3 regions of the Streptomyces sp. NPDC058534 genome follow, and region 2 is predicted to be linked to each of the others. Evidence: predicted binding sites of a transcription regulator. Region 2 holds the regulator's gene; each other region holds the start of a gene.
What was found. The regulator HrcA, encoded in region 2, represses chaperone genes, less so after heat shock. The targets are predictions, from matches to a motif close to TTNGCACTCNGNNNNNCNGAGTGCNAA.

Region 1: ACFWR9_RS14725 (FmdB family zinc ribbon protein) is a predicted target of HrcA. The motif match lies at 2,223-2,249, and genes of this name have one in related genera.
Region 3: groES (co-chaperone GroES) is a predicted target of HrcA. The motif match lies at 1,628-1,654, and genes of this name have one in related genera.

Annotation. Positions count from the first base shown of each region.
Region 1 is NZ_JBHXNW010000019.1:106,501-112,989, reverse strand. Features, by position in the region: partial or broken gene ACFWR9_RS14740 (hypothetical protein) at 1-32, opposite strand, end outside; gene ACFWR9_RS14735 (hypothetical protein) at 212-691, opposite strand; gene ACFWR9_RS14730 (S-methyl-5'-thioadenosine phosphorylase) at 910-1,752, opposite strand; gene ACFWR9_RS14725 (FmdB family zinc ribbon protein) at 1,868-2,212, opposite strand; gene ACFWR9_RS14720 (MFS transporter) at 2,424-3,746, opposite strand; gene ACFWR9_RS14715 (potassium/proton antiporter) at 4,015-5,547, opposite strand; gene ACFWR9_RS14710 (penicillin acylase family protein) at 5,825-6,489, shown strand, end outside.
Region 2 is NZ_JBHXNW010000001.1:86,093-92,581, reverse strand. Features, by position in the region: gene ACFWR9_RS00380 (hypothetical protein) at 1-486, opposite strand, end outside; gene ACFWR9_RS00375 (16S rRNA (uracil(1498)-N(3))-methyltransferase) at 556-1,305, opposite strand; gene ACFWR9_RS00370 (nitronate monooxygenase) at 1,302-2,387, opposite strand; gene dnaJ (molecular chaperone DnaJ) at 2,713-3,849, opposite strand; gene hrcA (heat-inducible transcriptional repressor HrcA) at 3,850-4,866, opposite strand; gene ACFWR9_RS00355 (MBL fold metallo-hydrolase) at 5,031-5,765, shown strand; gene ACFWR9_RS00350 (DUF3097 domain-containing protein) at 5,800-6,489, shown strand, end outside.
Region 3 is NZ_JBHXNW010000073.1:26,066-32,554, forward strand. Features, by position in the region: gene groL (chaperonin GroEL) at 1-1,031, opposite strand, end outside; gene groES (co-chaperone GroES) at 1,173-1,481, opposite strand; gene ACFWR9_RS33330 (polysaccharide deacetylase family protein) at 1,823-2,530, opposite strand; gene ACFWR9_RS33335 (polysaccharide deacetylase family protein) at 2,527-3,483, opposite strand; gene ACFWR9_RS33340 (methyltransferase domain-containing protein) at 3,466-4,755, shown strand; gene ACFWR9_RS33345 (RNA polymerase sigma factor) at 4,752-6,005, opposite strand; gene ACFWR9_RS33350 (YciI family protein) at 6,050-6,406, opposite strand.

The DNA.
Region 1 (6,489 bases), on a different contig from region 2:
GCCACCGCCAGGCCGATGACGTTTCCGCGCATCAGGAAGGCCTTTTGAAGCCCTGCCAGACGCTCGGTTCGTTCTTCTCGCTCAGCTCGGGGGCACTCCTCGTATGCACAGGTCTCGTGCGAACAGGGTGTGGATCAAAACGCTCCGCAATCTACGCCGACGCTGGGCGGTCCTGTCCAATCCGACTCTTCGATCGAGCGACTTGACGGGCTCAGCACAGCGTCACCGCGAGCCGTGCGGTAGCTCCCGCGCCGACCAGTCGGTGTGCGGTGGCGCGCGGCACCGAGACCACGAGCAGCGCGCCGCCCGCCGCGGTCCCGTCCACGGGCTCCGGCACCTTTGTCACCCGTGCCCCGCGCGCGACCACGGAGGCGTCGCCCGCGCCGCTGTCCCCCGCCGCGACGACGTCGACCCGGTCGCCCGGCCTGAGCAGCCGCACCGTGGCCGCGTCGGCGATCCGCACCGGCGCCGCCACCAGTTGCGGGCCCTGCCCCTTGCGTACCGGCTCGGTCGCCGGATGCCCGCGTGCCCGCTGGGCGTCCTGCGCGCCGGCGCCGGGGTGCGGGCCCGCCGCCACCAGCGCCGCCGCGGTGACGGCGAGCCCGGCGGCCACGGCGCGCCGCCGATGGCGTACGAGCCGGTGCAGCTGACGAAGTCCGCCGCGCACCCGCACCGGGGCGAAGTGCGGCACCTCGCACGTGGGCGGTGCGTCGGTGCCGGGCGGCAGCGGGGAGGGAACGGCGGAACGGAACACGGTGACCACCACCTGTGGGCGAGGGATCGGCTTGCGCACCCACGATGACGCTTCTCGCCGCCGCCCGCCGAAGCCCGTGGACCACCGGCCGCTTGTGGACAACTCCACCACCCGAAGGGGGCGTTCCGCCTGAACCGAAGCCGTTCCCGACCCCCCTACGGCAGCACGATCCCCGGATCCATCCCGCCCAGCGCCGCCCCGCAGGGGCAGTCCCGCTCCCCGGTCGCCGGCAGCGCGGCCAGCGCGTCGAACAGGACGCCCCGCAGTCGGTCCACGTTGGCCGCGAACACCCGCAGCACCTCCTCGTGCGAGACGCCCTCGCCGCTCTCGGCGCCGGCGTCGAGGTCGGTGACGAGGGTCAGCGAGGTGTAGCAGAGCTCCAGTTCACGGGCGAGCGCCGACTCCGGGTGACCGGTCATGCCCACCACGGACCAGCCCTGCGCCCGGTGCCACAGGGACTCCGCCCGGGTGCCGAAACGGGGCCCCTCGACCACGACCAGGGTGCCGCCGTCCACGGCTTCCCAGTCCCTTCCCCGCGCCGCCTTCAGCGCGGCGGCCCGCCCGGCCGGGCAGTACGGGTCGGCCAGCGACACGTGCACCACGTTGGGCACGGCGCCGTCGGGCAGCGGCAGTCCGTCGAAGTACGTCGACGGGCGCGACCTGGTCCGGTCGACGAACTGGTCCGGCACCAGCAGCGTGCCCGGCCCGTACTCGGGACGCAGACCGCCGACCGCGCACGGGCCGAGGACCTGGCGCACGCCGACCGAGCGCAGCGCCCACAGGTTGGCCCGGTAGTTGATCCGGTGCGGCGGCAGATGGTGGCCGCGACCGTGCCGGGGGAGGAAGGCGACCCGCCGGCCGGCGACCTCGCCGAGGAACAGCGAGTCGCTGGGCGGCCCGTACGGGGTGTCCACCTCGACCTCGGTCACGTCGTCGAGGAACGAGTAGAGACCGGAGCCGCCGATCACGCCGATCTCGGCATGCACCTTGTTCGCCATGTTCGCCATGTCCGCACCCTAACCGGCCCGTGAAACGCCGAGGACCCCGTCGTCGTACGACGACAGGGTCCCGTAAGAACCTGGTGCGGCCGAGGTGTCGCGCGGCCGGTGAGCCCTATGCGGCGGTGGTGCTGGAGGAGGAGCTGCCGGAGCCCGAGGACGAACCCGAGCCGGAGGACGACGACGAGGCCGAACCCGAACCCGACGACGAACCCGAGTCCGAGGACGACGAGGAGGACGACGCCCCGGACTTCGACGACCCCGGCGAGCTGCTCGAAGAGCTGCCGCGGCTGTCGTTGCGGTAGAAGCCGGAACCCTTGAAGACGATGCCGACCGCCGAGAACACCTTCTTCAGGCGGCCCTGGCAGTCCGGGCACTCGGTGAGGGCGTCGTCGGTGAACTTCTGCACCGCCTCAAGGCCCTCGCCGCACTCGGTGCACTGGTACTGGTACGTCGGCACTGTCTTCCTCCTGGCACTCTCACTCGATGAGTGCTAACAGTCGTCAATAGTAACCCGTGCCGCAAGCCGATGAAGTAACGTACATCACCTGCCCACAGGCAGCGGTCAGGGCTTGACCGTCATGAGGGCATTTGCCCAAGTGAGAAGTCGCGTTGTCGACGGAGTCACAGTGACCTATTCCTCGGACGGGGACGGGGATTTCATACTCGCGTCACATCTCACCGATCGCGGCAGGTTCGCGATGGCCTGCGCCGCGCGTGACCACTCTGGCCACGCGCGGCGGCGCCAGCCGTGAGCGCAGTGCCACCAGGACTGCCAGCGCGAGCACCGTGCCGCCCATCGGCACCAGGAATCCGGCCCCGTCCCGGAACCCGTCCTCCAGCTGTCCGGCGGCGGTCACCGCCAGTGCCTGGCCCAGGGCGACGGCGCCGGTCAGCCACGTGAAGGCCTCGGTGCGGGCGCCGGCCGGGACCAGGTCCTCCACCAGGGTGTAGCCGGTGACGATGGCGGGCGCGACGCACATGCCGACCAGCAGACCGAGGCCGGCCAGCACGAGCACCGACTGCGCCGCCCAGAGCCCGGAGGCGGTCAGCGCGAGGGCGGCGTAGCCGATCAGGAGGCGCCGCTGCGGGGCGACCTTCCAGGCGATCGCGCCGCAGACCAGGCCGGAGAGCATGTTTCCGGCGGCGAAGACGCCGTAGAGGACGCCGTTCAGGCCGGGCTCGCCGATCGACTCGGTGAACGCGGCCAGCGACACCTGCATGCCGCCGAAGACGGAACCGACGCCCAGGAAGGCGACGATCAGAACGCGCACGCCGGGGACGCGCAGCGCGGAAACGTGCTCCCCGCGCGCGTGCGCAGCGTCGGCCCCGCCGACCTCGGGCTGCGTGCTCTTCTGCGCGGCGAAGAGCAGACCGCCCACCAGGGTGAGCGCGGCCTCCGTGACCAGGCCCGCGGCCGGGCCGATGCCCGTGCACAGGGCGGTCGCCACCAGCGGGCCGAGGACGAAGGTCAGCTCGTCGGTGACGGACTCGAAGGCGGCGGCCGTGCTCATCAGGGGGGAGCCCTTGAGCTTGACGCCCCAGCGGGCCCGCACCATGGGCCCGACCTGCGGCACCGAAGCACCGGCGGGTACGGCCGCCGCGAACAGCGCCCACAGCGGTGCGTCCGCGAGCGCGAGGACGGTCAGGGTCAGGCCGGACGCCGCGTGCACGAGTACGCCGGGCAGCAGGACGGCCCGCTGTCCGTAGCGGTCGGCGAGCCGTCCGCTGTAGGGGGCGAACAGGGCCATGGAGACGCCGGTGGCGGCCGCGACGGCGCCCGCGACGCCGTAGGAGCCCGTGGTGTGCTGCACGAGCAGCACGATGGAGATCGTCAGCATGGCGAACGGCTGGCGTGCCGCGAAACCGGGGAGCAGGAACGTCCAGGCGCCGCGGGTGCGCAGCAGCTGTCCGTATCCGGGGCGGACGGAGGCGGACGCGGTGTGCGGTGCTGCCTCCGGCGACTTCTTCGACGGGGTGACCGTGGATGCCACGGCCCGTGCCTTTCTGCCGCCTGGTAGCGCGGTCCGCCTCGCGGCTGTCGCCGTGCGGGAGCGCCGAGAGCTGTCCTCTTGCGCGGACTGCGGTAGATGCCGGAGCCCGTGCGGATGAGGGGGCGTGCCGGCCGCCATACGGTCGCGCCAGCTCTGCATCAGACAGAGTTGGTTCGATCAGGTGCCGCACTCATCGTACAGGGATCAAGAGGGGCACAAACTGTGAAAGGGAGCACCCCTCAAGTGCCGCGCGAGGTCACCCGCGCGGTCACCCGCGACGGCCGCCGTCGTCCCCCGTGCCCAGCCAGCCGGCCAGCTTGCCGCCGTGGCCGACCGCGCGCAGCCGTGCCTCGGCCGTGTCGCGGACGGGGTCCGTGGCGACCACGAGGAGTTCGTCCCCGCGCCGCAGTCCCGTCGTGGGCAGCGGCACGAACGACGTCTCGTCGCGCACGACCAGCGTCACCGCGGAGCCGGGCGGCAGCCGCAGCTCGCTGACCTCGACGCCGTGCATCCTCGAGCCCTCGGGGATCGTCACGGACAGCAGGTGCCCGCGCAGCCGCTCCAGGGGCGCCGACTCGATGCCGAGGTCGGCGGCCTCCTCGCCCTTGCCCAGGCGCAGCTTGCGGGCCAGCCACGGCAGCGTCGGACCCTGGACCAGGGTGTAGACGACGACCAGGACGAAGACCATGTTGAAGATCCGGCGGCTGCCGTCGACGCCCTCCACCATGGGGATCGTCGCCAGGATGATGGGCACGGCGCCGCGCAGCCCCGCCCACGACATCAGGGCCTTCTCCCGCCACGGCACCCTGAAGGGCAGCAGGCACAGCACGACGCTCAGCGGGCGCGCCACGAAGGTCAGCACCAGCCCGATGAGCAGGGCGGGCAGGATGTCGTCGCCCAGCTCGTGCGGGGTGACCAGCAGGCCGAGCAGCACGAACATGCCGATCTGGGCGAGCCAGCCGAGCCCGTCGGCGAACCCCCGGGTGGCGGGCCAGTGCGGCAGCCGGGCGTTGCCCATCACCATCGAGGCGAGGTAGACGGCCAGGAAGCCGCTGCCGTGCGCCATGGCGCCGGCCGCGTAGGCGGCGACGGCGATGGAGAGGACGGCGATGGGGTAGAGGCCCGAGGCGGGCAGCGCCACGTGCCGCAGTCCCCACGACCCCAGCCAGCCCACCGCGAGTCCGATGGCGGCGCCGATGGCGAGCTCCAGGGCGATCTCGCCGAGCAGCACGTACCAGTGCTCGATCGGGCCGGCCATGGAGAAGGCGACCACCAGGATGACCACCGGGGCGTCGTTGAAGCCCGACTCGGCCTCCAGGGTGCCCGTTATGCGCGAGGGCAACGGGATCCTGCGCAGCACGGAGAAGACGGCGGCCGCGTCCGTGGAGGACACCACCGCGCCGACGATCAGTGCCTGCCGCCACTCCAGCCCGGTCAGGTAGTGCGCGCCCGCCGCGGTCACACCGACGCTCACCGCGACACCGACCAGGGCCAGTGCGGAGGCCGCCGGCAGGACCGGTTTGATCTCCTTCCACTTCGTGCCCAGACCACCCTCGGCCAGGATCACGACCAGGGCCGCGTACCCGATGACCTGGGTCAGTTCGGCGTTGTCGAACTGGATGTCGCCGATGCCGTCCTGGCCCATGGCGACGCCGATGGCCAGGTAGACGAGCAGGCTGGGGAGCCCGCTGCGCGAGGAGATCCGGACCGCCGCCACGGCGATGAGCAGGACGAGCGAGCAGACGAGCAGGAGCTGGTTGAGGTGGTGGACAGTCAGCGGCCGTTCCCTTCCCTGGCGCACAGCACGGAATCACAGCGCGGGCGAGTACGCCCGCTCGGCACGCGAGGCGCACCCCCTATGGCACACGAAGCCGCCATGCTCTGCGGACAACTACTTCGTTACCTTACCTAACTCTTGACGCTTTCTTGACGCTCGGCTTGGCAAGATCGAACGTCCGTGCGTCCCGGTACCCGACTCCGCGTCAAGGGGGAGCCGGGCCTGCGCCTACAGTTGCTCCAGCGCTCAGTACAAAGCACAGCCCGCCCCTGCCGCTCGTGTTAGGACAGCAAGGACAGCGATGCCCCCCAACACCACCGCCTCCACGGGTCGACAGCCCGGCACGTCCGGCAGGAAGAAGGGGCGCAAAGGGCGCCTGCTCGTCCTCGTGCTGGTTCTGGCCATCATCGGCGGCCTCGCCTACGGGGCGTACTGGTCCATCAGCACCGTCCGCGCGTCCTTCCCGCAGACCAAGGGCTCGATCACGCTGGACGGCCTGTCGGGTCCGGTCGACGTCAAGCGCGACGGTTACGGCATCCCGCAGATCTACGCCTCCACCGACGAGGACCTGTTCATGGCGCAGGGCTACGTCCAGGCGCAGGACCGGTTCTACGAGATGGACGTGCGCCGGCACATGACCGGCGGTCGCCTGTCGGAGATGTTCGGCAAGAGCCAGGTCGACAACGACGAGTTCCTGCGCACCCTGGGCTGGCACCGGGTGGCGAAGAAGGAGTACGACGAGAAGCTGTCGGACTCCACGAAGAAGTACCTCCAGGCGTACGCCAAGGGAGTCAACGCCTACCTGAAGGGCAAGGACGGCAAGGACATCTCCCTGGAGTACGCCGCCCTCGGCTTCACCAACGACTACAAGCCGCAGGAGTGGACCCCGGTCGACTCGGTGGCCTGGCTCAAGGCGATGGCCTGGGACCTGCGCGGCAACATGGAGGACGAGGTCGACCGCGCCCT
Region 2 (6,489 bases):
GTCGTCCGGGCACCAGATGGTCCTGGTGACGGTCACGGTGGGGCCGGGCTGCTGCGGGGAGGGGCCGTTCGCGGGCGGGGCGCTGGTGGCCTCGCAGTTGCCCAGCCCCTTGACCCGGAACCACTCCTTGCCGTCCACCTCGGCCTTCAGGTCGCCGCGCACACAGGCGCCGTTGACGACGCGGGTCACTTTCCCGTCGACGGTGATCTCCCTACCGTCGTCGGTCTCGCCCTCGCAGTCGACGGAGGCGACGGTGTCCTCGCTCGGCGACGCGCTGCCGCCGCCACCGCCGGTGGACGCGGTGCAGGTGAGCCACCGCACGTCGGACTTCTGCCGCTCCAGTTCACGCGTCATGGTCTGGTCGGTCGTGTACGCCACGGTCGCGGAACTGAGCCCGCCCGGTTCGCACGCGACCACGCCTCCGACGGCGACGACCGCACCGACGGCCACCGGAGCCACACGCCAAATCCGCCTCAATGCCCCCATGGAGGGCAGCCTCCCACCGGTCCGGGGCGGGCGGTAGGGGGCATACGGCCACTGTGGCGACGGGTGCCGTCAGGACCAGCGGCCGGTGCGGGTCAGCAGGGCGGCGGTCGCGGCGGTGCCCGCGGTGGAGGTGCGCAGGACGCTGCGTCCCAGGCGGTAGGGCCGGGCGCCGGCCTCGGCGAAGAGGGCCAACTCCTCGGGGGAGACGCCACCTTCGGGGCCGACGACCAGCACGATGTCGCCGGAGGCGGGGAGTTCGGCGGCGGCCAGGGGTTCGTCGCCGCTCTCGTGGAGTACGGCGGCGAAGTCGGCGGCGGCCAGAAGCGAGGCAACCTGCTTGCTGGTCGCCGCGTCCGCGACGTCGGGGAAGCGGACCCGGCGGGACTGCTTGCCGGCCTCCCGGGCCGTCGCCCGCCACTTGCCGAGTGCCTTCTGGCCGCGCTCGCCCTTCCACTGCGTGATGCACCGGGACGCCGCCCAGGGCACGATCGCGTCGACGCCGACCTCGGTCATCGTCTCCACGGCCAGCTCGCCGCGGTCGCCCTTGGGCAGGGCCTGGACGACGGTGACGCGGGGCTGCTCCGGCGGTTCCTCGTGGACCGTCTCCAGGTCCGTGACCACGAGGCGGTCCTTACCCTCGGCGGCCTTCACCACGCCCTCGGCCCAGTGTCCGCGTCCGTCGGTGAGGACGACGTCCTCGCCGGACCGCAGCCGCTTCACGGAGACGGCGTGCCGTCCCTCGGGGCCGTCGAGGACGTACTCCCCCGCCGTCAGGTCCGCCGGGCCGAGGGAGTCGACCACGAACACCGGTGCCGTCATCGGCCGGCGCCTCCCGTCGCGTAGTGCGACAACGCTGTCCCGGCGGCGGCGAGTTCGGCCACCAGGACCTCCACCAGCTGTCCGGCGGGCAGCTCGCGGGCCATCCGGTGGCCCTGTCCGGCCCACAGCGCCATGCCCTGCGCGTCGCCCGCCTTGGCCGCGGCCTTGCGCAGCGGCACGGTGAGGTGGTGCACGTCCGGGTAGGCGGCGGGGGCGTAGGGGCCGTGCTCGCGCAGGAAGCGGTTGACCAGGCCGCGGGCGGGGCGGCCGGAGAAGGCGCGGGTCAACTCGGTGCGCACGAACAGGGGGTTGGTCAGCGCCTGCTTGTGCAGGTCGTGCGCGCCGGACTCGGGGGTGGCGAGGAAGGCGGTGCCCAGCTGGGCCGCGCTCGCGCCGGCCGCGAGGACCGCGGCGATCTGACCGCCGCGCATGATGCCGCCGGCGGCGACGATGGGCAGGCTCACCGCCTCCCGGACCTGGGCGACCAGCGACAGCAGTCCGGTGCCGGCGCCGCCGGTCTCCGGGTTGTCCCGGTGGGTGCCCTGGTGGCCGCCGGCCTCGGCGCCCTGCGCGATCACCGCGTCGGCGCCGGACCGCTCCACGGCGCGGGCCTCGTCCGCGGTGGTCGCCGCGACCAGGGCGAACGTGCCGACACGGTGCAGGGAGTCGACGACCTCGGCGCTAGGGACGCCGAAGTGGAAGGACACCACCGGTACCGGGTTGTCCAGCAGCACCGCGAGCTTGGTGTCGTAGCCGTCGTCCCGGCCGCTGTCGGGGTCGCCGAGTTCCGTCTCGTACCACGCGGCCTCGCCGGCCAGCTGGTGGGCGTACACGCCGACGGCCGCCGGGTCGGCGGTCTCCGGCTGCGGCATGAAGAGGTTGACACCGAAGGGGCGTGCGGTCAGCCCCCGCAGCTCCTTGATCTCCTGGTACATCCCGTCCGCGGTCTTGTACCCGGCGGCCAGGAATCCCAGCCCGCCCGCCTCGCAGACCGCGGCGGCGAGCCGCGGCACGGAGACGCCGCCCGCCATCGGCGCCTGCACGATCGGGTAGGGGAAGAGATCGGTCAGTGCGGAGGACATGACCGCATGTTGTCACGTCCTCCGAACAAGTCCGAATCCGGACTTCCGTTGGCATACGCCAGAAGCATCCGCATCCGGGAGCCACCCACCGAGCCCGACGACGCCCCGGAAGGCCACCGCCTCAGCGGCCGTTGGCTGCGCCTGCCCGGGGGCGACCCCCGAACCCCCGGCAGCCTCCCGGCGCCGCGCGATCAGCCTGACGACGCCCCGAGGGACCACCGCCTCAGCGGCCGTTGGCTGTGCCTGCCCGGGGGCGACCCCCGGACCCCCGGCAGCCTCCCGGCGCCGCGCGATCAGCCTGACGACGCCCCGAGGGACCACCGCCTCAGCGGCCGTTGAACGCGTCCTTCAGCCGGGAGAACAACCCCTGCTGGCCGGGCTGGAACTGGCCCTGTGGCCGTTCCTCGCCGCGCAGTGCGGACAGCTCGCGCAGGACGCGTTCCTGTTCGGGGTCGAGCTTGGTCGGGGTGGTGACCTCGACGTGGACGATGAGGTCGCCCCGGCCGCCGCCGCGCAGGTGGGTGACGCCCCGGCCGTGCAGCGGGACCGACTGGCCGGACTGGGTGCCCGGGCGGATGTCGATCTCCTCTATGCCGTCGAGCGTCTCCAGCGGCACCTTCGTGCCGAGGGCCGCCGCCGTCATCGGGATGGTGACCGTGCAGTGCAGGTCGTCGCCGCGGCGCTGGAAGGTGGAGTGCGGCAGCTCGTGGATCTCGACGTACAGGTCGCCGGCCGGGCCGCCGCCGGGGCCGACCTCGCCCTCGCCCGCGAGCTGGATCCGGGTGCCGTTGTCCACACCGGCCGGGATCTTCACGGTCAGGGTGCGCCGGGAGCGGATGCGGCCGTCGCCCGCGCACTCGGGGCACGGGGTCGGGACCACGGTGCCGAAGCCCTGGCACTGCGGGCAGGGCCGCGAGGTCATGACCTGGCCCAGGAAGGACCGGGTGACCTGCGAGACCTCACCGCGACCGCGGCACATGTCGCACGTCTGGGCCGACGTGCCGGGCGCCGCGCCCTCGCCGTTGCAGGTGTTGCAGACGACGGCCGTGTCGACCTGGATGTCCTTGGTCGTGCCGAAGGCCGCCTCGTCCAGCTCGACCTCGATGCGGATCATCGCGTCCTGGCCTCGGCGGGTGCGCGAGCGCGGCCCGCGCTGCGACGCCGTACCGAAGAACGCATCCATGATGTCCGAGAAGTTCCCGAAGCCACCCGCGCCGAAGCCGCCCGCGCCACCGCCGGCGGCCTGCGAGAGGGGGTCGCCGCCGAGGTCGTAGACCTGCTTCTTCTGCGGGTCCGACAGCACCTCGTAGGCGGCGTTGATCTCCTTGAACCGCTCCTGGGTCTTCGGATCGGGGTTGACGTCCGGGTGCAGCTCGCGGGCGAGCCTCCGGAACGCCTTCTTGATCTCGTCCTGGGACGCGTCGCGGCGTACGCCGAGTACGGCGTAGTAGTCCGTGGCCACCTACGACTCCGCCAGGATCTGTCCGACGTACCGTGCCACTGCGCGTACCGCTCCCATCGTTCCCGGGTAGTCCATGCGGGTCGGTCCGACCACGCCGAGCTTGGCAACCGCCTCGCCGCCCGAACCGTAGCCCACCGACACGACGGACGTGGAGTTGAGTCCCTCATGGGCGTTCTCATGACCGATTCGGACGGTCACGCCCGGATCCTTCGCCTCGCCGAGCAGCTTGAGGAGCACGACCTGCTCCTCCAGCGCCTCCAGCACCGGCCGGATCACCAAGGGGAAGTCGTGCCCGAAGCGGGTCAGATTGGCGGTACCGCCGATCATCAACCGCTCCTCGTTCTCCTCGACCAGCGTCTCCAGGAGAGTGGAGAGCACGGTGGAGACCGTACCGCGATCCTCGGCCTCGAAGGCATCCGGCAGTTCCTCGACCAGACCCGGCACGTCGGTGAAACGACGGCCCGCGACCCGGCTGTTGAGCCGCGCGCGCAGATCCGCGAGGGACGCCTCGCCGAACGGCGCCGAGCAGTCGACCATCCGCTGCTCGACCCGGCCGGTGTCCGTGATCAGCACGAGCATCAGGCGCGCCGGCGCGAGGGCCAGCAACTCCACGTGCCGCACGGTCGAGCGGGTCAGCGACGGGTACTGCACGACGGCGACCTGCCGGGTCAGCTGCGCGAGCAGCCGCACCGTGCGGGCCACCACGTCGTCGAGGTCGACGGCGCCCTCCAGGAAGTTCTGGATGGCGCGCCGCTCGGGCGCGGTCATGGGCTTGACGCCGGCCAGCTTGTCGACGAACAGGCGGTAGCCCTTGTCGGTCGGGATGCGCCCGGCGCTGGTGTGCGGCTGGGCGATGAATCCCTCGTCCTCCAGGGCCGCCATGTCATTGCGCACGGTGGCCGGGGAGACGCCGAGGTTGTGCCGCTCGGTGAGCGCCTTGGAACCGACCGGCTCCTCGGTGCCGACGTAGTCCTGGACGATGGCGCGCAGTACCTGGAGCCTGCGTTCACTCAGCATCCGCGCACACCTCCAGAAGTCGTCCGCCCGCTGTCCCGCCCTGGCACTCACGGCGCGCGAGTGCCAGCCTTCCCCGGCCCAGTGTACGGCCGTGGGGTACGCCCCCGGCAAGGCCGGGGCCACGCCGACGTGCGGCGAGACGGTGTGGCGTTAGCGTCGTCGTTGTGACGGTGACTTGGGAAGACCTGGGATGGGAGTGGGTGGCGGCCGGGGTGGGCCGGTGCCGGCTGCCGGACTGGGACTGCACGGCCGGGCTGGTCCTCGGCGCGGAGGCGGTGCTGATGATCGACGCGGGATCGAGCCTGGGCGAGGGCGCCCGGTTGCGCGCGGGGGCGCAGCGGCTGGCCGGTCACCGTGTGACGCATCTCGCGCTGACCCACCCGCACTTCGACCACGTCCTCGGCGCCGCGGCGTTCGCGGGCGCGGAGGTCTACGGCGCGGTGGGCACCGACGCGGTGTTCGCGCCGGGCGGACACGGGCGGGAGGCGCTGCGCGCGGACGCGGTGGCGGAGGGGCTGGACGCGCGGCGGGCGGAGGAGGCGGTCGACGCGCTGGTCCGCGTCCCGCACGAGGTCTGCGGCGAGTGGACGCTCGACCTGGGCGGCGGGCGGCAGGTCCTGCTCGCCAACGTGGGCCCCGGGCACACCGGCCACGACCTCGCGGTGCTGGTGCCGGGCGACCCGGAGGTGGTGTTCTGCGGCGACCTGGTCGAGGAGTCCGGCGAGCCGCAGGCGGGCCCCGACGCCGTACCGTCGCACTGGCCCGCCGCGCTGGACCGGCTGCTCGACCTGGGCGGCGCGGACGCGCGGTACGTCCCCGGTCACGGAGCGGTGGTGGACGCGGCGTTCGTCCGGGCCCAACGGGACGCGCTGGCCGCGCGTTTCGGCGTGTCGCGCTGATCACGGCCGGCGGATTTCTCGTATCGTCGGCAGAATGCGCCAGTACTCCGCCGACCTGACCCCTGCGTGGAAGAAGTCGCAGCCGGTACCCGAGGTACCCGCCGACCCCGGCCTGGTGGTCGAGGAGCCCGGCACCGGGTTCTGCGGCGCGGTGATCGGCTGCGAGGCGGGCACGGTGACGCTGGAGGACCGCTTCGGCAAGCACCGGGTGTTCCCGATGGAGCCGCGCGGCTTCCTGCTGGAGGGGCGCTTGGTGACGCTGGTGCGGCCGGCGTCCGGTCCGGTGCGGCCCTCCCGTACGGCGTCCGGTTCGGTCGCCGTCCCCGGCGCACGAGCGCGGGTGGCGCGCGCCGGGCGCATCTACGTCGAGGGGCGGCACGACGCCGAGCTGGTCGAGAAGGTCTGGGGCGACGACCTGCGCGTCGAGGGCGTCGTCGTGGAGTACCTGGGGGGCGTGGACGACCTGCCGTCGATCGTCGCCGACTTCGCCCCGGGGCCGGACGCGCGGCTGGGCGTCCTGGTGGACCACCTGGTGCCGGGTTCGAAGGAGTCCCGGATCGCGGAGGCGGTGACGGGCGAGCACGCCCTGGTCGTCGGCCATCCCTACATCGACATCTGGGAGGCGGTGAAGGCATCGTCCGTGGGGATCGACGCCTGGCCGCGGGTGCCGCGGGGGCAGGACTGGAAGACGGGCGTGTGCCGGGCCCTGGGGTGGCCCGCCGAC
Region 3 (6,489 bases), on a different contig from region 2:
CCCTCGACCTCGTCGCGCTTGCCGGCACCGTCGACGATCGTGGTGTCGTCCTTGGTGACGGTGATGCGGCGGGCGGTGCCGAGCACGTCCAGGCCGACCTGGTCGAGCTTGAGGCCGACCTCCTCGGAGATGACCGTGGCGCCGGTGAGGACCGCCATGTCCTGGAGCATCGCCTTGCGGCGGTCGCCGAAGCCCGGGGCCTTCACCGCGACGGCGTTGAAGGTGCCGCGGATCTTGTTGACGACGAGGGTGGAGAGCGCCTCGCCCTCCAGGTCCTCGGCGATGATCAGCAGCGGCTTGGAGGCGTTGGTCTGGATGACCTTCTCCAGCAGCGGCAGCAGGTCCGCGATGGAGGAGATCTTGCCCTGGTTGATCAGGATGTACGGGTCGTCGAGGACGGCCTCCATGCGCTCCTGGTCCGTCACGAAGTACGGCGACAGGTAGCCCTTGTCGAAGGCCATGCCCTCGGTGAAGTCCAGCTCCAGGCCGAAGGTGTTGGACTCCTCGACGGTGATGACACCGTCCTTGCCGACCTTGTCCATCGCCTCGGCGATCAGCTCGCCGACCTGCTGGTCCTGGGCGGACAGCGCGGCGACGGCGGCGATGTCGGACTTCTCTTCGATCGGCCGGGCCGTGGCGAGGAGGTCCTCGGACACGGCGGCGACGGCCGCGTCGATGCCCTTCTTCAGCAGCGCCGGGGAGGCGCCGGCGGCGACGTTCTTCAGGCCCTCGCGGACGAGCGCCTGGGCGAGCACGGTGGCGGTGGTGGTGCCGTCACCAGCGATGTCGTTGGTCTTGGTCGCCACCTCCTTCACCAGCTGGGCGCCGAGGTTCTCGTACGGGTCCTCGACCTCGACCTCGCGGGCGATGGTGACGCCGTCGTTGGTGATGGTGGGGGCGCCGAACTTCTTGTCGATGACGACGTTGCGGCCCTTGGGGCCGATCGTCACCTTCACGGTGTCGGCGAGCTTGTTGACGCCGCGCTCGAGGGCGCGACGGGCGTCCTCGTCGAACTTCAGGATCTTCGCCATGGGAGCGTGAGCCCTCTTCCGGAAATCTTGGGGTTATACGGCACTGCGCCCCCGACACCCGGCTTTTTATGGTCGCGGGAGCCAGGGGCGCAGCTGGAAAGCAAGGTGCTTCGGTGAAGTGAAGAGCTACTTCAGCTACTTCTACTTCTCGACGATCGCGAGCACGTCGCGGGCCGAGAGGACGAGGTACTCCTCGCCGTTGTACTTCACCTCGGTGCCGCCGTACTTGCTGTACAGCACGACGTCGCCGACGCTGACGTCGAGCGGAAGGCGGTTGCCGTCCTCGAAGCGGCCCGGGCCCACGGCCAGGACGACGCCCTCCTGGGGCTTCTCCTTGGCGGTGTCCGGAATGACCAGGCCCGAAGCCGTGGTCTGCTCGGCGTCGAGCGGCTGGACCACAATGCGGTCCTCGAGCGGCTTGATGGCAACCTTGGAGCTGGTGGTCGTCACGATCCGACCTCCCCCTTCGGAGATCTCACGGGGTTAACTGTCTGAGGTGGCGACCAGGTGGATCCGTCGTCGCGGGTGCCGGACCTGCCCGTCGCGTAGTTGGCACTCTCCAGTGGGGAGTGCCAGGGTTGAGACTATGACTGCGGTTAGCACTCGGTCAAGCGGAGTGCCAATGCCTGCGGCGCGTCGGCCGGGAAATCGTGTGAACGCCGGTCTGGGGAGCGCACCCGGGGTGGGTGTGGGCGTCGCTGGGGGCTGCCGCCCCCCAGACCCCCGCTGTCGGCCTGAACGGCCTCGTCCTCAAACGCCGGACGGGCTGAGATGCCGGTCGGCGCCGAGAGTCAGAGGTAGTCGTCCAGGGCGGCCACCCTCAGGTCCTGGTCCTCGATCGTCTCCAGCAGAGCTTCCGTGTGGGTGGTCAGGTTCACGGCCACGATGTCGCCGGGGTGCAGGCCGTGTTCGCCTCGGGTGTAGGTGAGGTGGCCGTCGGTGTTCAGGGCCGCGCGCCACAGGACGACGGCCGTGATGCCGCAGTCGGCGGCGGCGCGCAGGGTCGTGGTGTCGTACGTGCCGTGCGGTGGGCGGAAGAGGTGGGGGCGGACGCCGAAGCGGGACCTGAGCTTGGTCTGCTGGCCGCAGACCTCGGCGCGCTGGCCGGCGTAGGGCAGGCCCCGCAGGGAGCGGTGGTTCAGGGTGTGGTTCTGGAGGCTCGCGCCCACCGATCGGAGCCCGGCGAAGTGGCCGTACGCCGGTCCGGCCACGGTGTCGGTGAGGAACAGGGTGACGGGGAGGCGCCGCTCGCGGATCAGGGCGGTGAAGCGGGGGTCGCGCTCGGCGCTGTCGTCGTAGGTGAGGAAGACGACCCGGTCGGTGGTGCGGACGTGGTCCACGACGGGCGGGAGGTTCAAGTTCTGGTCGCCGCTGCGGTCGCCGCCCCGGGCGGGTTCCCCGGCCGCCGGGTGTCCGGCGGGGCCGGCGAACTGGGCGCAGCCGGTGAGCAGTACGGCGGCCAGGGCGGCCCCGGCCGGCCGGAACCGTCCTCGCCTCACAGGTAGTCCTCCAGGCGGGCCACCGCGTAGCCCTCGGCGGTGATCCGGTTCAGGAAGCGCCGGGCCATGTCGGTCATCGTGCCGTCCCAGTCCTCACGGCCCCGGAAGTGGGTGAGGACGATGTCGCCGGGGTGCAGTTCCCGGTCCCACTCGCGGTACTCCCAGTGGTCGACGAACACCTCCTCGCTCCAGATGGGCGCGTACTTGATGCCGCAGGTCTTCGCGGCGCGCAGGGTGTCGCGGTTGTAGTTGCCGAAGGGCGGCCGGAAGAGGACGGGGCGCTTGCCGTAGCGCTTCTCCATGACGTTCTGCATGCCGCAGATCTCCCGCTTCTGCTCCGCGTAGGAGAGGCCGGGGAGGTAGGGGTGGCTCAGGGTGTGGTTGTTGAGGGTGACCCCGCGGGCCTGCATCTTCTTGAAGTAGCCGTAGTCGTCCTTGATCTCCTCGTCGGTGAGGAAGACGGTGTACGGGATCTTCAGCTCGCTCATCATCCTCAGGAACGCCCGGTCCTTCTCGGCGCCGTCGTCGATGGTGAGGAAGACGATCTTCTCCTTGGTGGGGACCGTGGTGAAGACCGGCGGGAGGCCGTCCTGCTTCTGGCCGTCGACCTCGAAGCCTTCGCGCGCCTTGATCTCCGGCTTCTTCGCGGGGGGCGCGGGGGCGGTCAGCGGGACCTTCCGGAGATCCCAGCGCTTTGCGGCGGCGACCCGGGCGGCCTGGGCCGCGCGCAGCTTGGAGGCGTATGCGTCGAGCCCGCGGGCCGGGGGTGCCTGGAGAGGCTCCTGGCCCGGGGCGCCCCGGGCGTCCGAGGTGTCCTGCGCACAGCCGGCGGCGAGGGCGGCCACGGCGAGGAGGACGGTGACGGTGGCGGCGCGCCCGCGCGGTCCGGGGGCAGTCGCCGCCCGCAGCACCCGCGACGCCCGGCTTTTGTCATTTTGTACGACTGCTCGCATGGTGCCGGATCTTCGCAGTCCTCGGCCGCAGGACCCCGTCCGACACCGCGCCGGAGGCACACCATCCACCGACTGGCCCACAATGAGGCGGTGAACGACCTCGACGCCCTGCTCTCCCTGCTCACCCCCGAAGGCCGCGCCCTCCTCGACGAGGTGCGCGACACCGACCCCGCGCGGGAGTTGGCCGTCGCCACCCGGCTGCGCCGCGAGCACCCGGTCGCGCTGGTGTCGGCCGCGCTCGGGCAGGCGCGGCTGCGGCAGCGGGCGGCGGCGAAGTTCGGGGCGGAGGACGCGGGGCGGATGTTCTTCACGGCCAACGGGGTCGAGCAGTCCACGCGGGCGAGCGTGGCGGCGTACCGGGCGGAGCGGTTCGCGGCTCTGGGTGCCACCTCCGTGGCCGACCTGTGCTGCGGGATCGGGGGCGACGCGATCGCGCTGGCCCGGGCGGGCATCCGGGTGCTGGCGGTGGACCGCGACCCGGCGACCGCGGCGGCGGCCCGTGCCAACGCCGACGCGCTGGGGCTCGGGGAGCTGATCGAGGTGCGCGAGGCGGATGTCGAGGCGGTGGACACCAGCGGGTACGACGCGGTCTTCGTCGACCCGGCCCGCCGCGGCGGCCGGGGGAGGATCTTCGACCCCGAGGCGTACTCGCCGCCGCTGTCCTGGGCCGTCGGCGCGGCCCGTACGGCCTCCCGTGCCGCCGCGCTGAAGGTGGCGCCCGGCATTCCGCACGAGGCGGTGCCGGACGACGCCGAGGCCGAGTGGATCTCCGACGGCGGGGACGTGAAGGAGGCCGTGCTGTGGTTCGGCGGCGCCCCGGGGGCGGTGCGGGCCACGCTGCTGCCCGGGCCCCGCACCCTGCCGGGCACCGGCCTGCCCGACCCGGCGGTCCGTACGCCCGGCCGGTACCTGTACGAGCCGGACGGCGCCGTGATCCGCGCCCATCTGGTCGCCGAGGTCGCCGAACAGGTCGGCGGCGGACTGCTCGACGCGACCATCGCGTACGTCACCGCGGACGAGCTGCAGCCGACGCCGTACGCCACGGCGTACGAGATCACCGACCTGATGCCCTTCCACGTGAAGAAGCTGAAGGCGCTGCTGCGGGAGCGCCGCGTCGGCACGCTGACCGTGAAGAAGCGGGGGTCGGCGGTCGAGCCGGAGGAGCTGCGGCGGAAGGTCAAGCCGCAGGGGCCGAACGCGGCGACCGTGTTCCTGACCCGGGTCGCGGGGGCGCCGACGATGCTGGTCGGGCACCTGGCGCGGAAGCCCTAACCGCACTCCTGTGCCCGGCGGGTCAGCAGTTCGCGCTCGCGTTCGTTGCGGGCCAGGGACGCGGCCCGTTCGAACTCCGTGCGCGCCTCGGCCGGGCGGTCCAGGCGGAGCAGGAGGTCGCCGCGGACGCTGGGGAGCAGGTGGTAGTCGCGCAGGGCCGGTTCGGCGGCCAGGGCGTCGACGAGGGCCAGCGCGGGGGCCGGGCCCTCGGCCATCGACACGGCGACCGCGCGGTTGAGTTCGACGACCGGGGACGGGGCGCGGGTGGCGAGCAGGCCGTAGAGCGCGGCGATGCGCGGCCAGTCTGTCTGCTCGTAGCGGTACGCCGTCGCGTGGCAGGCGGCGATCGCGGCCTGGAGCACGTACGGGCCCGGGGCGCCGGAGCCGGCCGTGGCGTGGGCGTGGTCGAGGGCGGTGATGCCCCGGGCGATGAGCAGGCGGCTCCACCGGCGGCGGTTCTGGTCGCGCAGGAGGACCGGCTCGCCGTCGGGGCCGGTGCGGGCGGCGGTGCGGGAGGCCTGGAACTCCAGCAGCGCCGTCAGGCCGTGGACCTCGGGTTCCTTCGGCATCAGGGCGGCCAGGACGCGGGCCAGACGCAGGGCGTCCTCGCACAGGGCCGGGCGGAGCCAGTCGTCGCCCGCGGTGGCCGCGTAGCCCTCGTTGAAGATCAGGTAGATGACCTCCAGGACCGAGCCGAGGCGGGCCGCCCGGTCCGGGCCGTACGGCACCTCGAAGGCGACGTTCTTGGTGGCCAGGGTGCGTTTGGCGCGCACGATGCGCTGCGCGACCGTCGGTTCCGGGACGAGGAAGGCGCGGGCGATCTCGGGCGTGGTCAGGCCCCCGAGCAGCCGCAGGGTCAGGGCGATGCGGGCCTCGGCGGAGAGCACCGGGTGGCAGGCGGTGAAGACCAGCCGCAGCAGGTCGTCGTCGATGTCGTCCGGGGCGGCGGGCTCCTCCGGCGGCGCCGTCTCGGCGGGCAGCTCGCGGCCGATCTCCGCGAGCTTGCGGGCGTAGGTCTCCCGGCGCCGGATGAGGTCGACGGCGCGACGCCTGGCGGTGGCCATGAGCCAGGCGCCGGGGTTGTCGGGCACGCCGTCCCTCGGCCACTGCTCCAGGGCGGCGACCAGGGCGTCCTGCGTGAGTTCCTCGGCGATGCCGACGTCCCGCACGAGCCGGGCGACGCCGGCGACGACGCGCGGGGTCTCCAGGCGGAAGACGGTCTCAAGAGCCTCGGTGGGCTGCGGTTCCACAGCCCACCATGCAACACCCTCCGGGCGGCCGGGGAAAACGGTGCTCAGCCCTCCATCAGCTGTCGCACCTCGCAGGTGACCGTCCAGTACTCCTCGTGCACCTTCAGGAAGCGCTTGGTCCACTCGACGGCCTCCGCCTTGTCCTTCGCCTGGAGCAGGGCGTAGCCGCCGATGACCTCCTTGGACTCGGTGAACGGCCCGTCGGTGACGGACAGCTGTCCGCCCTCGTAGTGGACGCGGGTGCCGTCGGCGGTCGGGGTGAGGCCGGCCGTGTCGAGCAGGACGCCGGCCTTCGTCATCTCCTCCATCAGCTTCTCCATGCGCTGCACCAGCTCGGGGCTGGGGCCGCCGGAGAGGGAGTCGTTCTCCTCGATACGGATCAGCGACAGGTAACGGGGCACGGTGACTCCTCGGGTTCGGCGGCCGGGTTCCTCCCCGGCCTCTCACCCAGTACGTCGAACGGGAGCGGCGTGGATCGACAGCC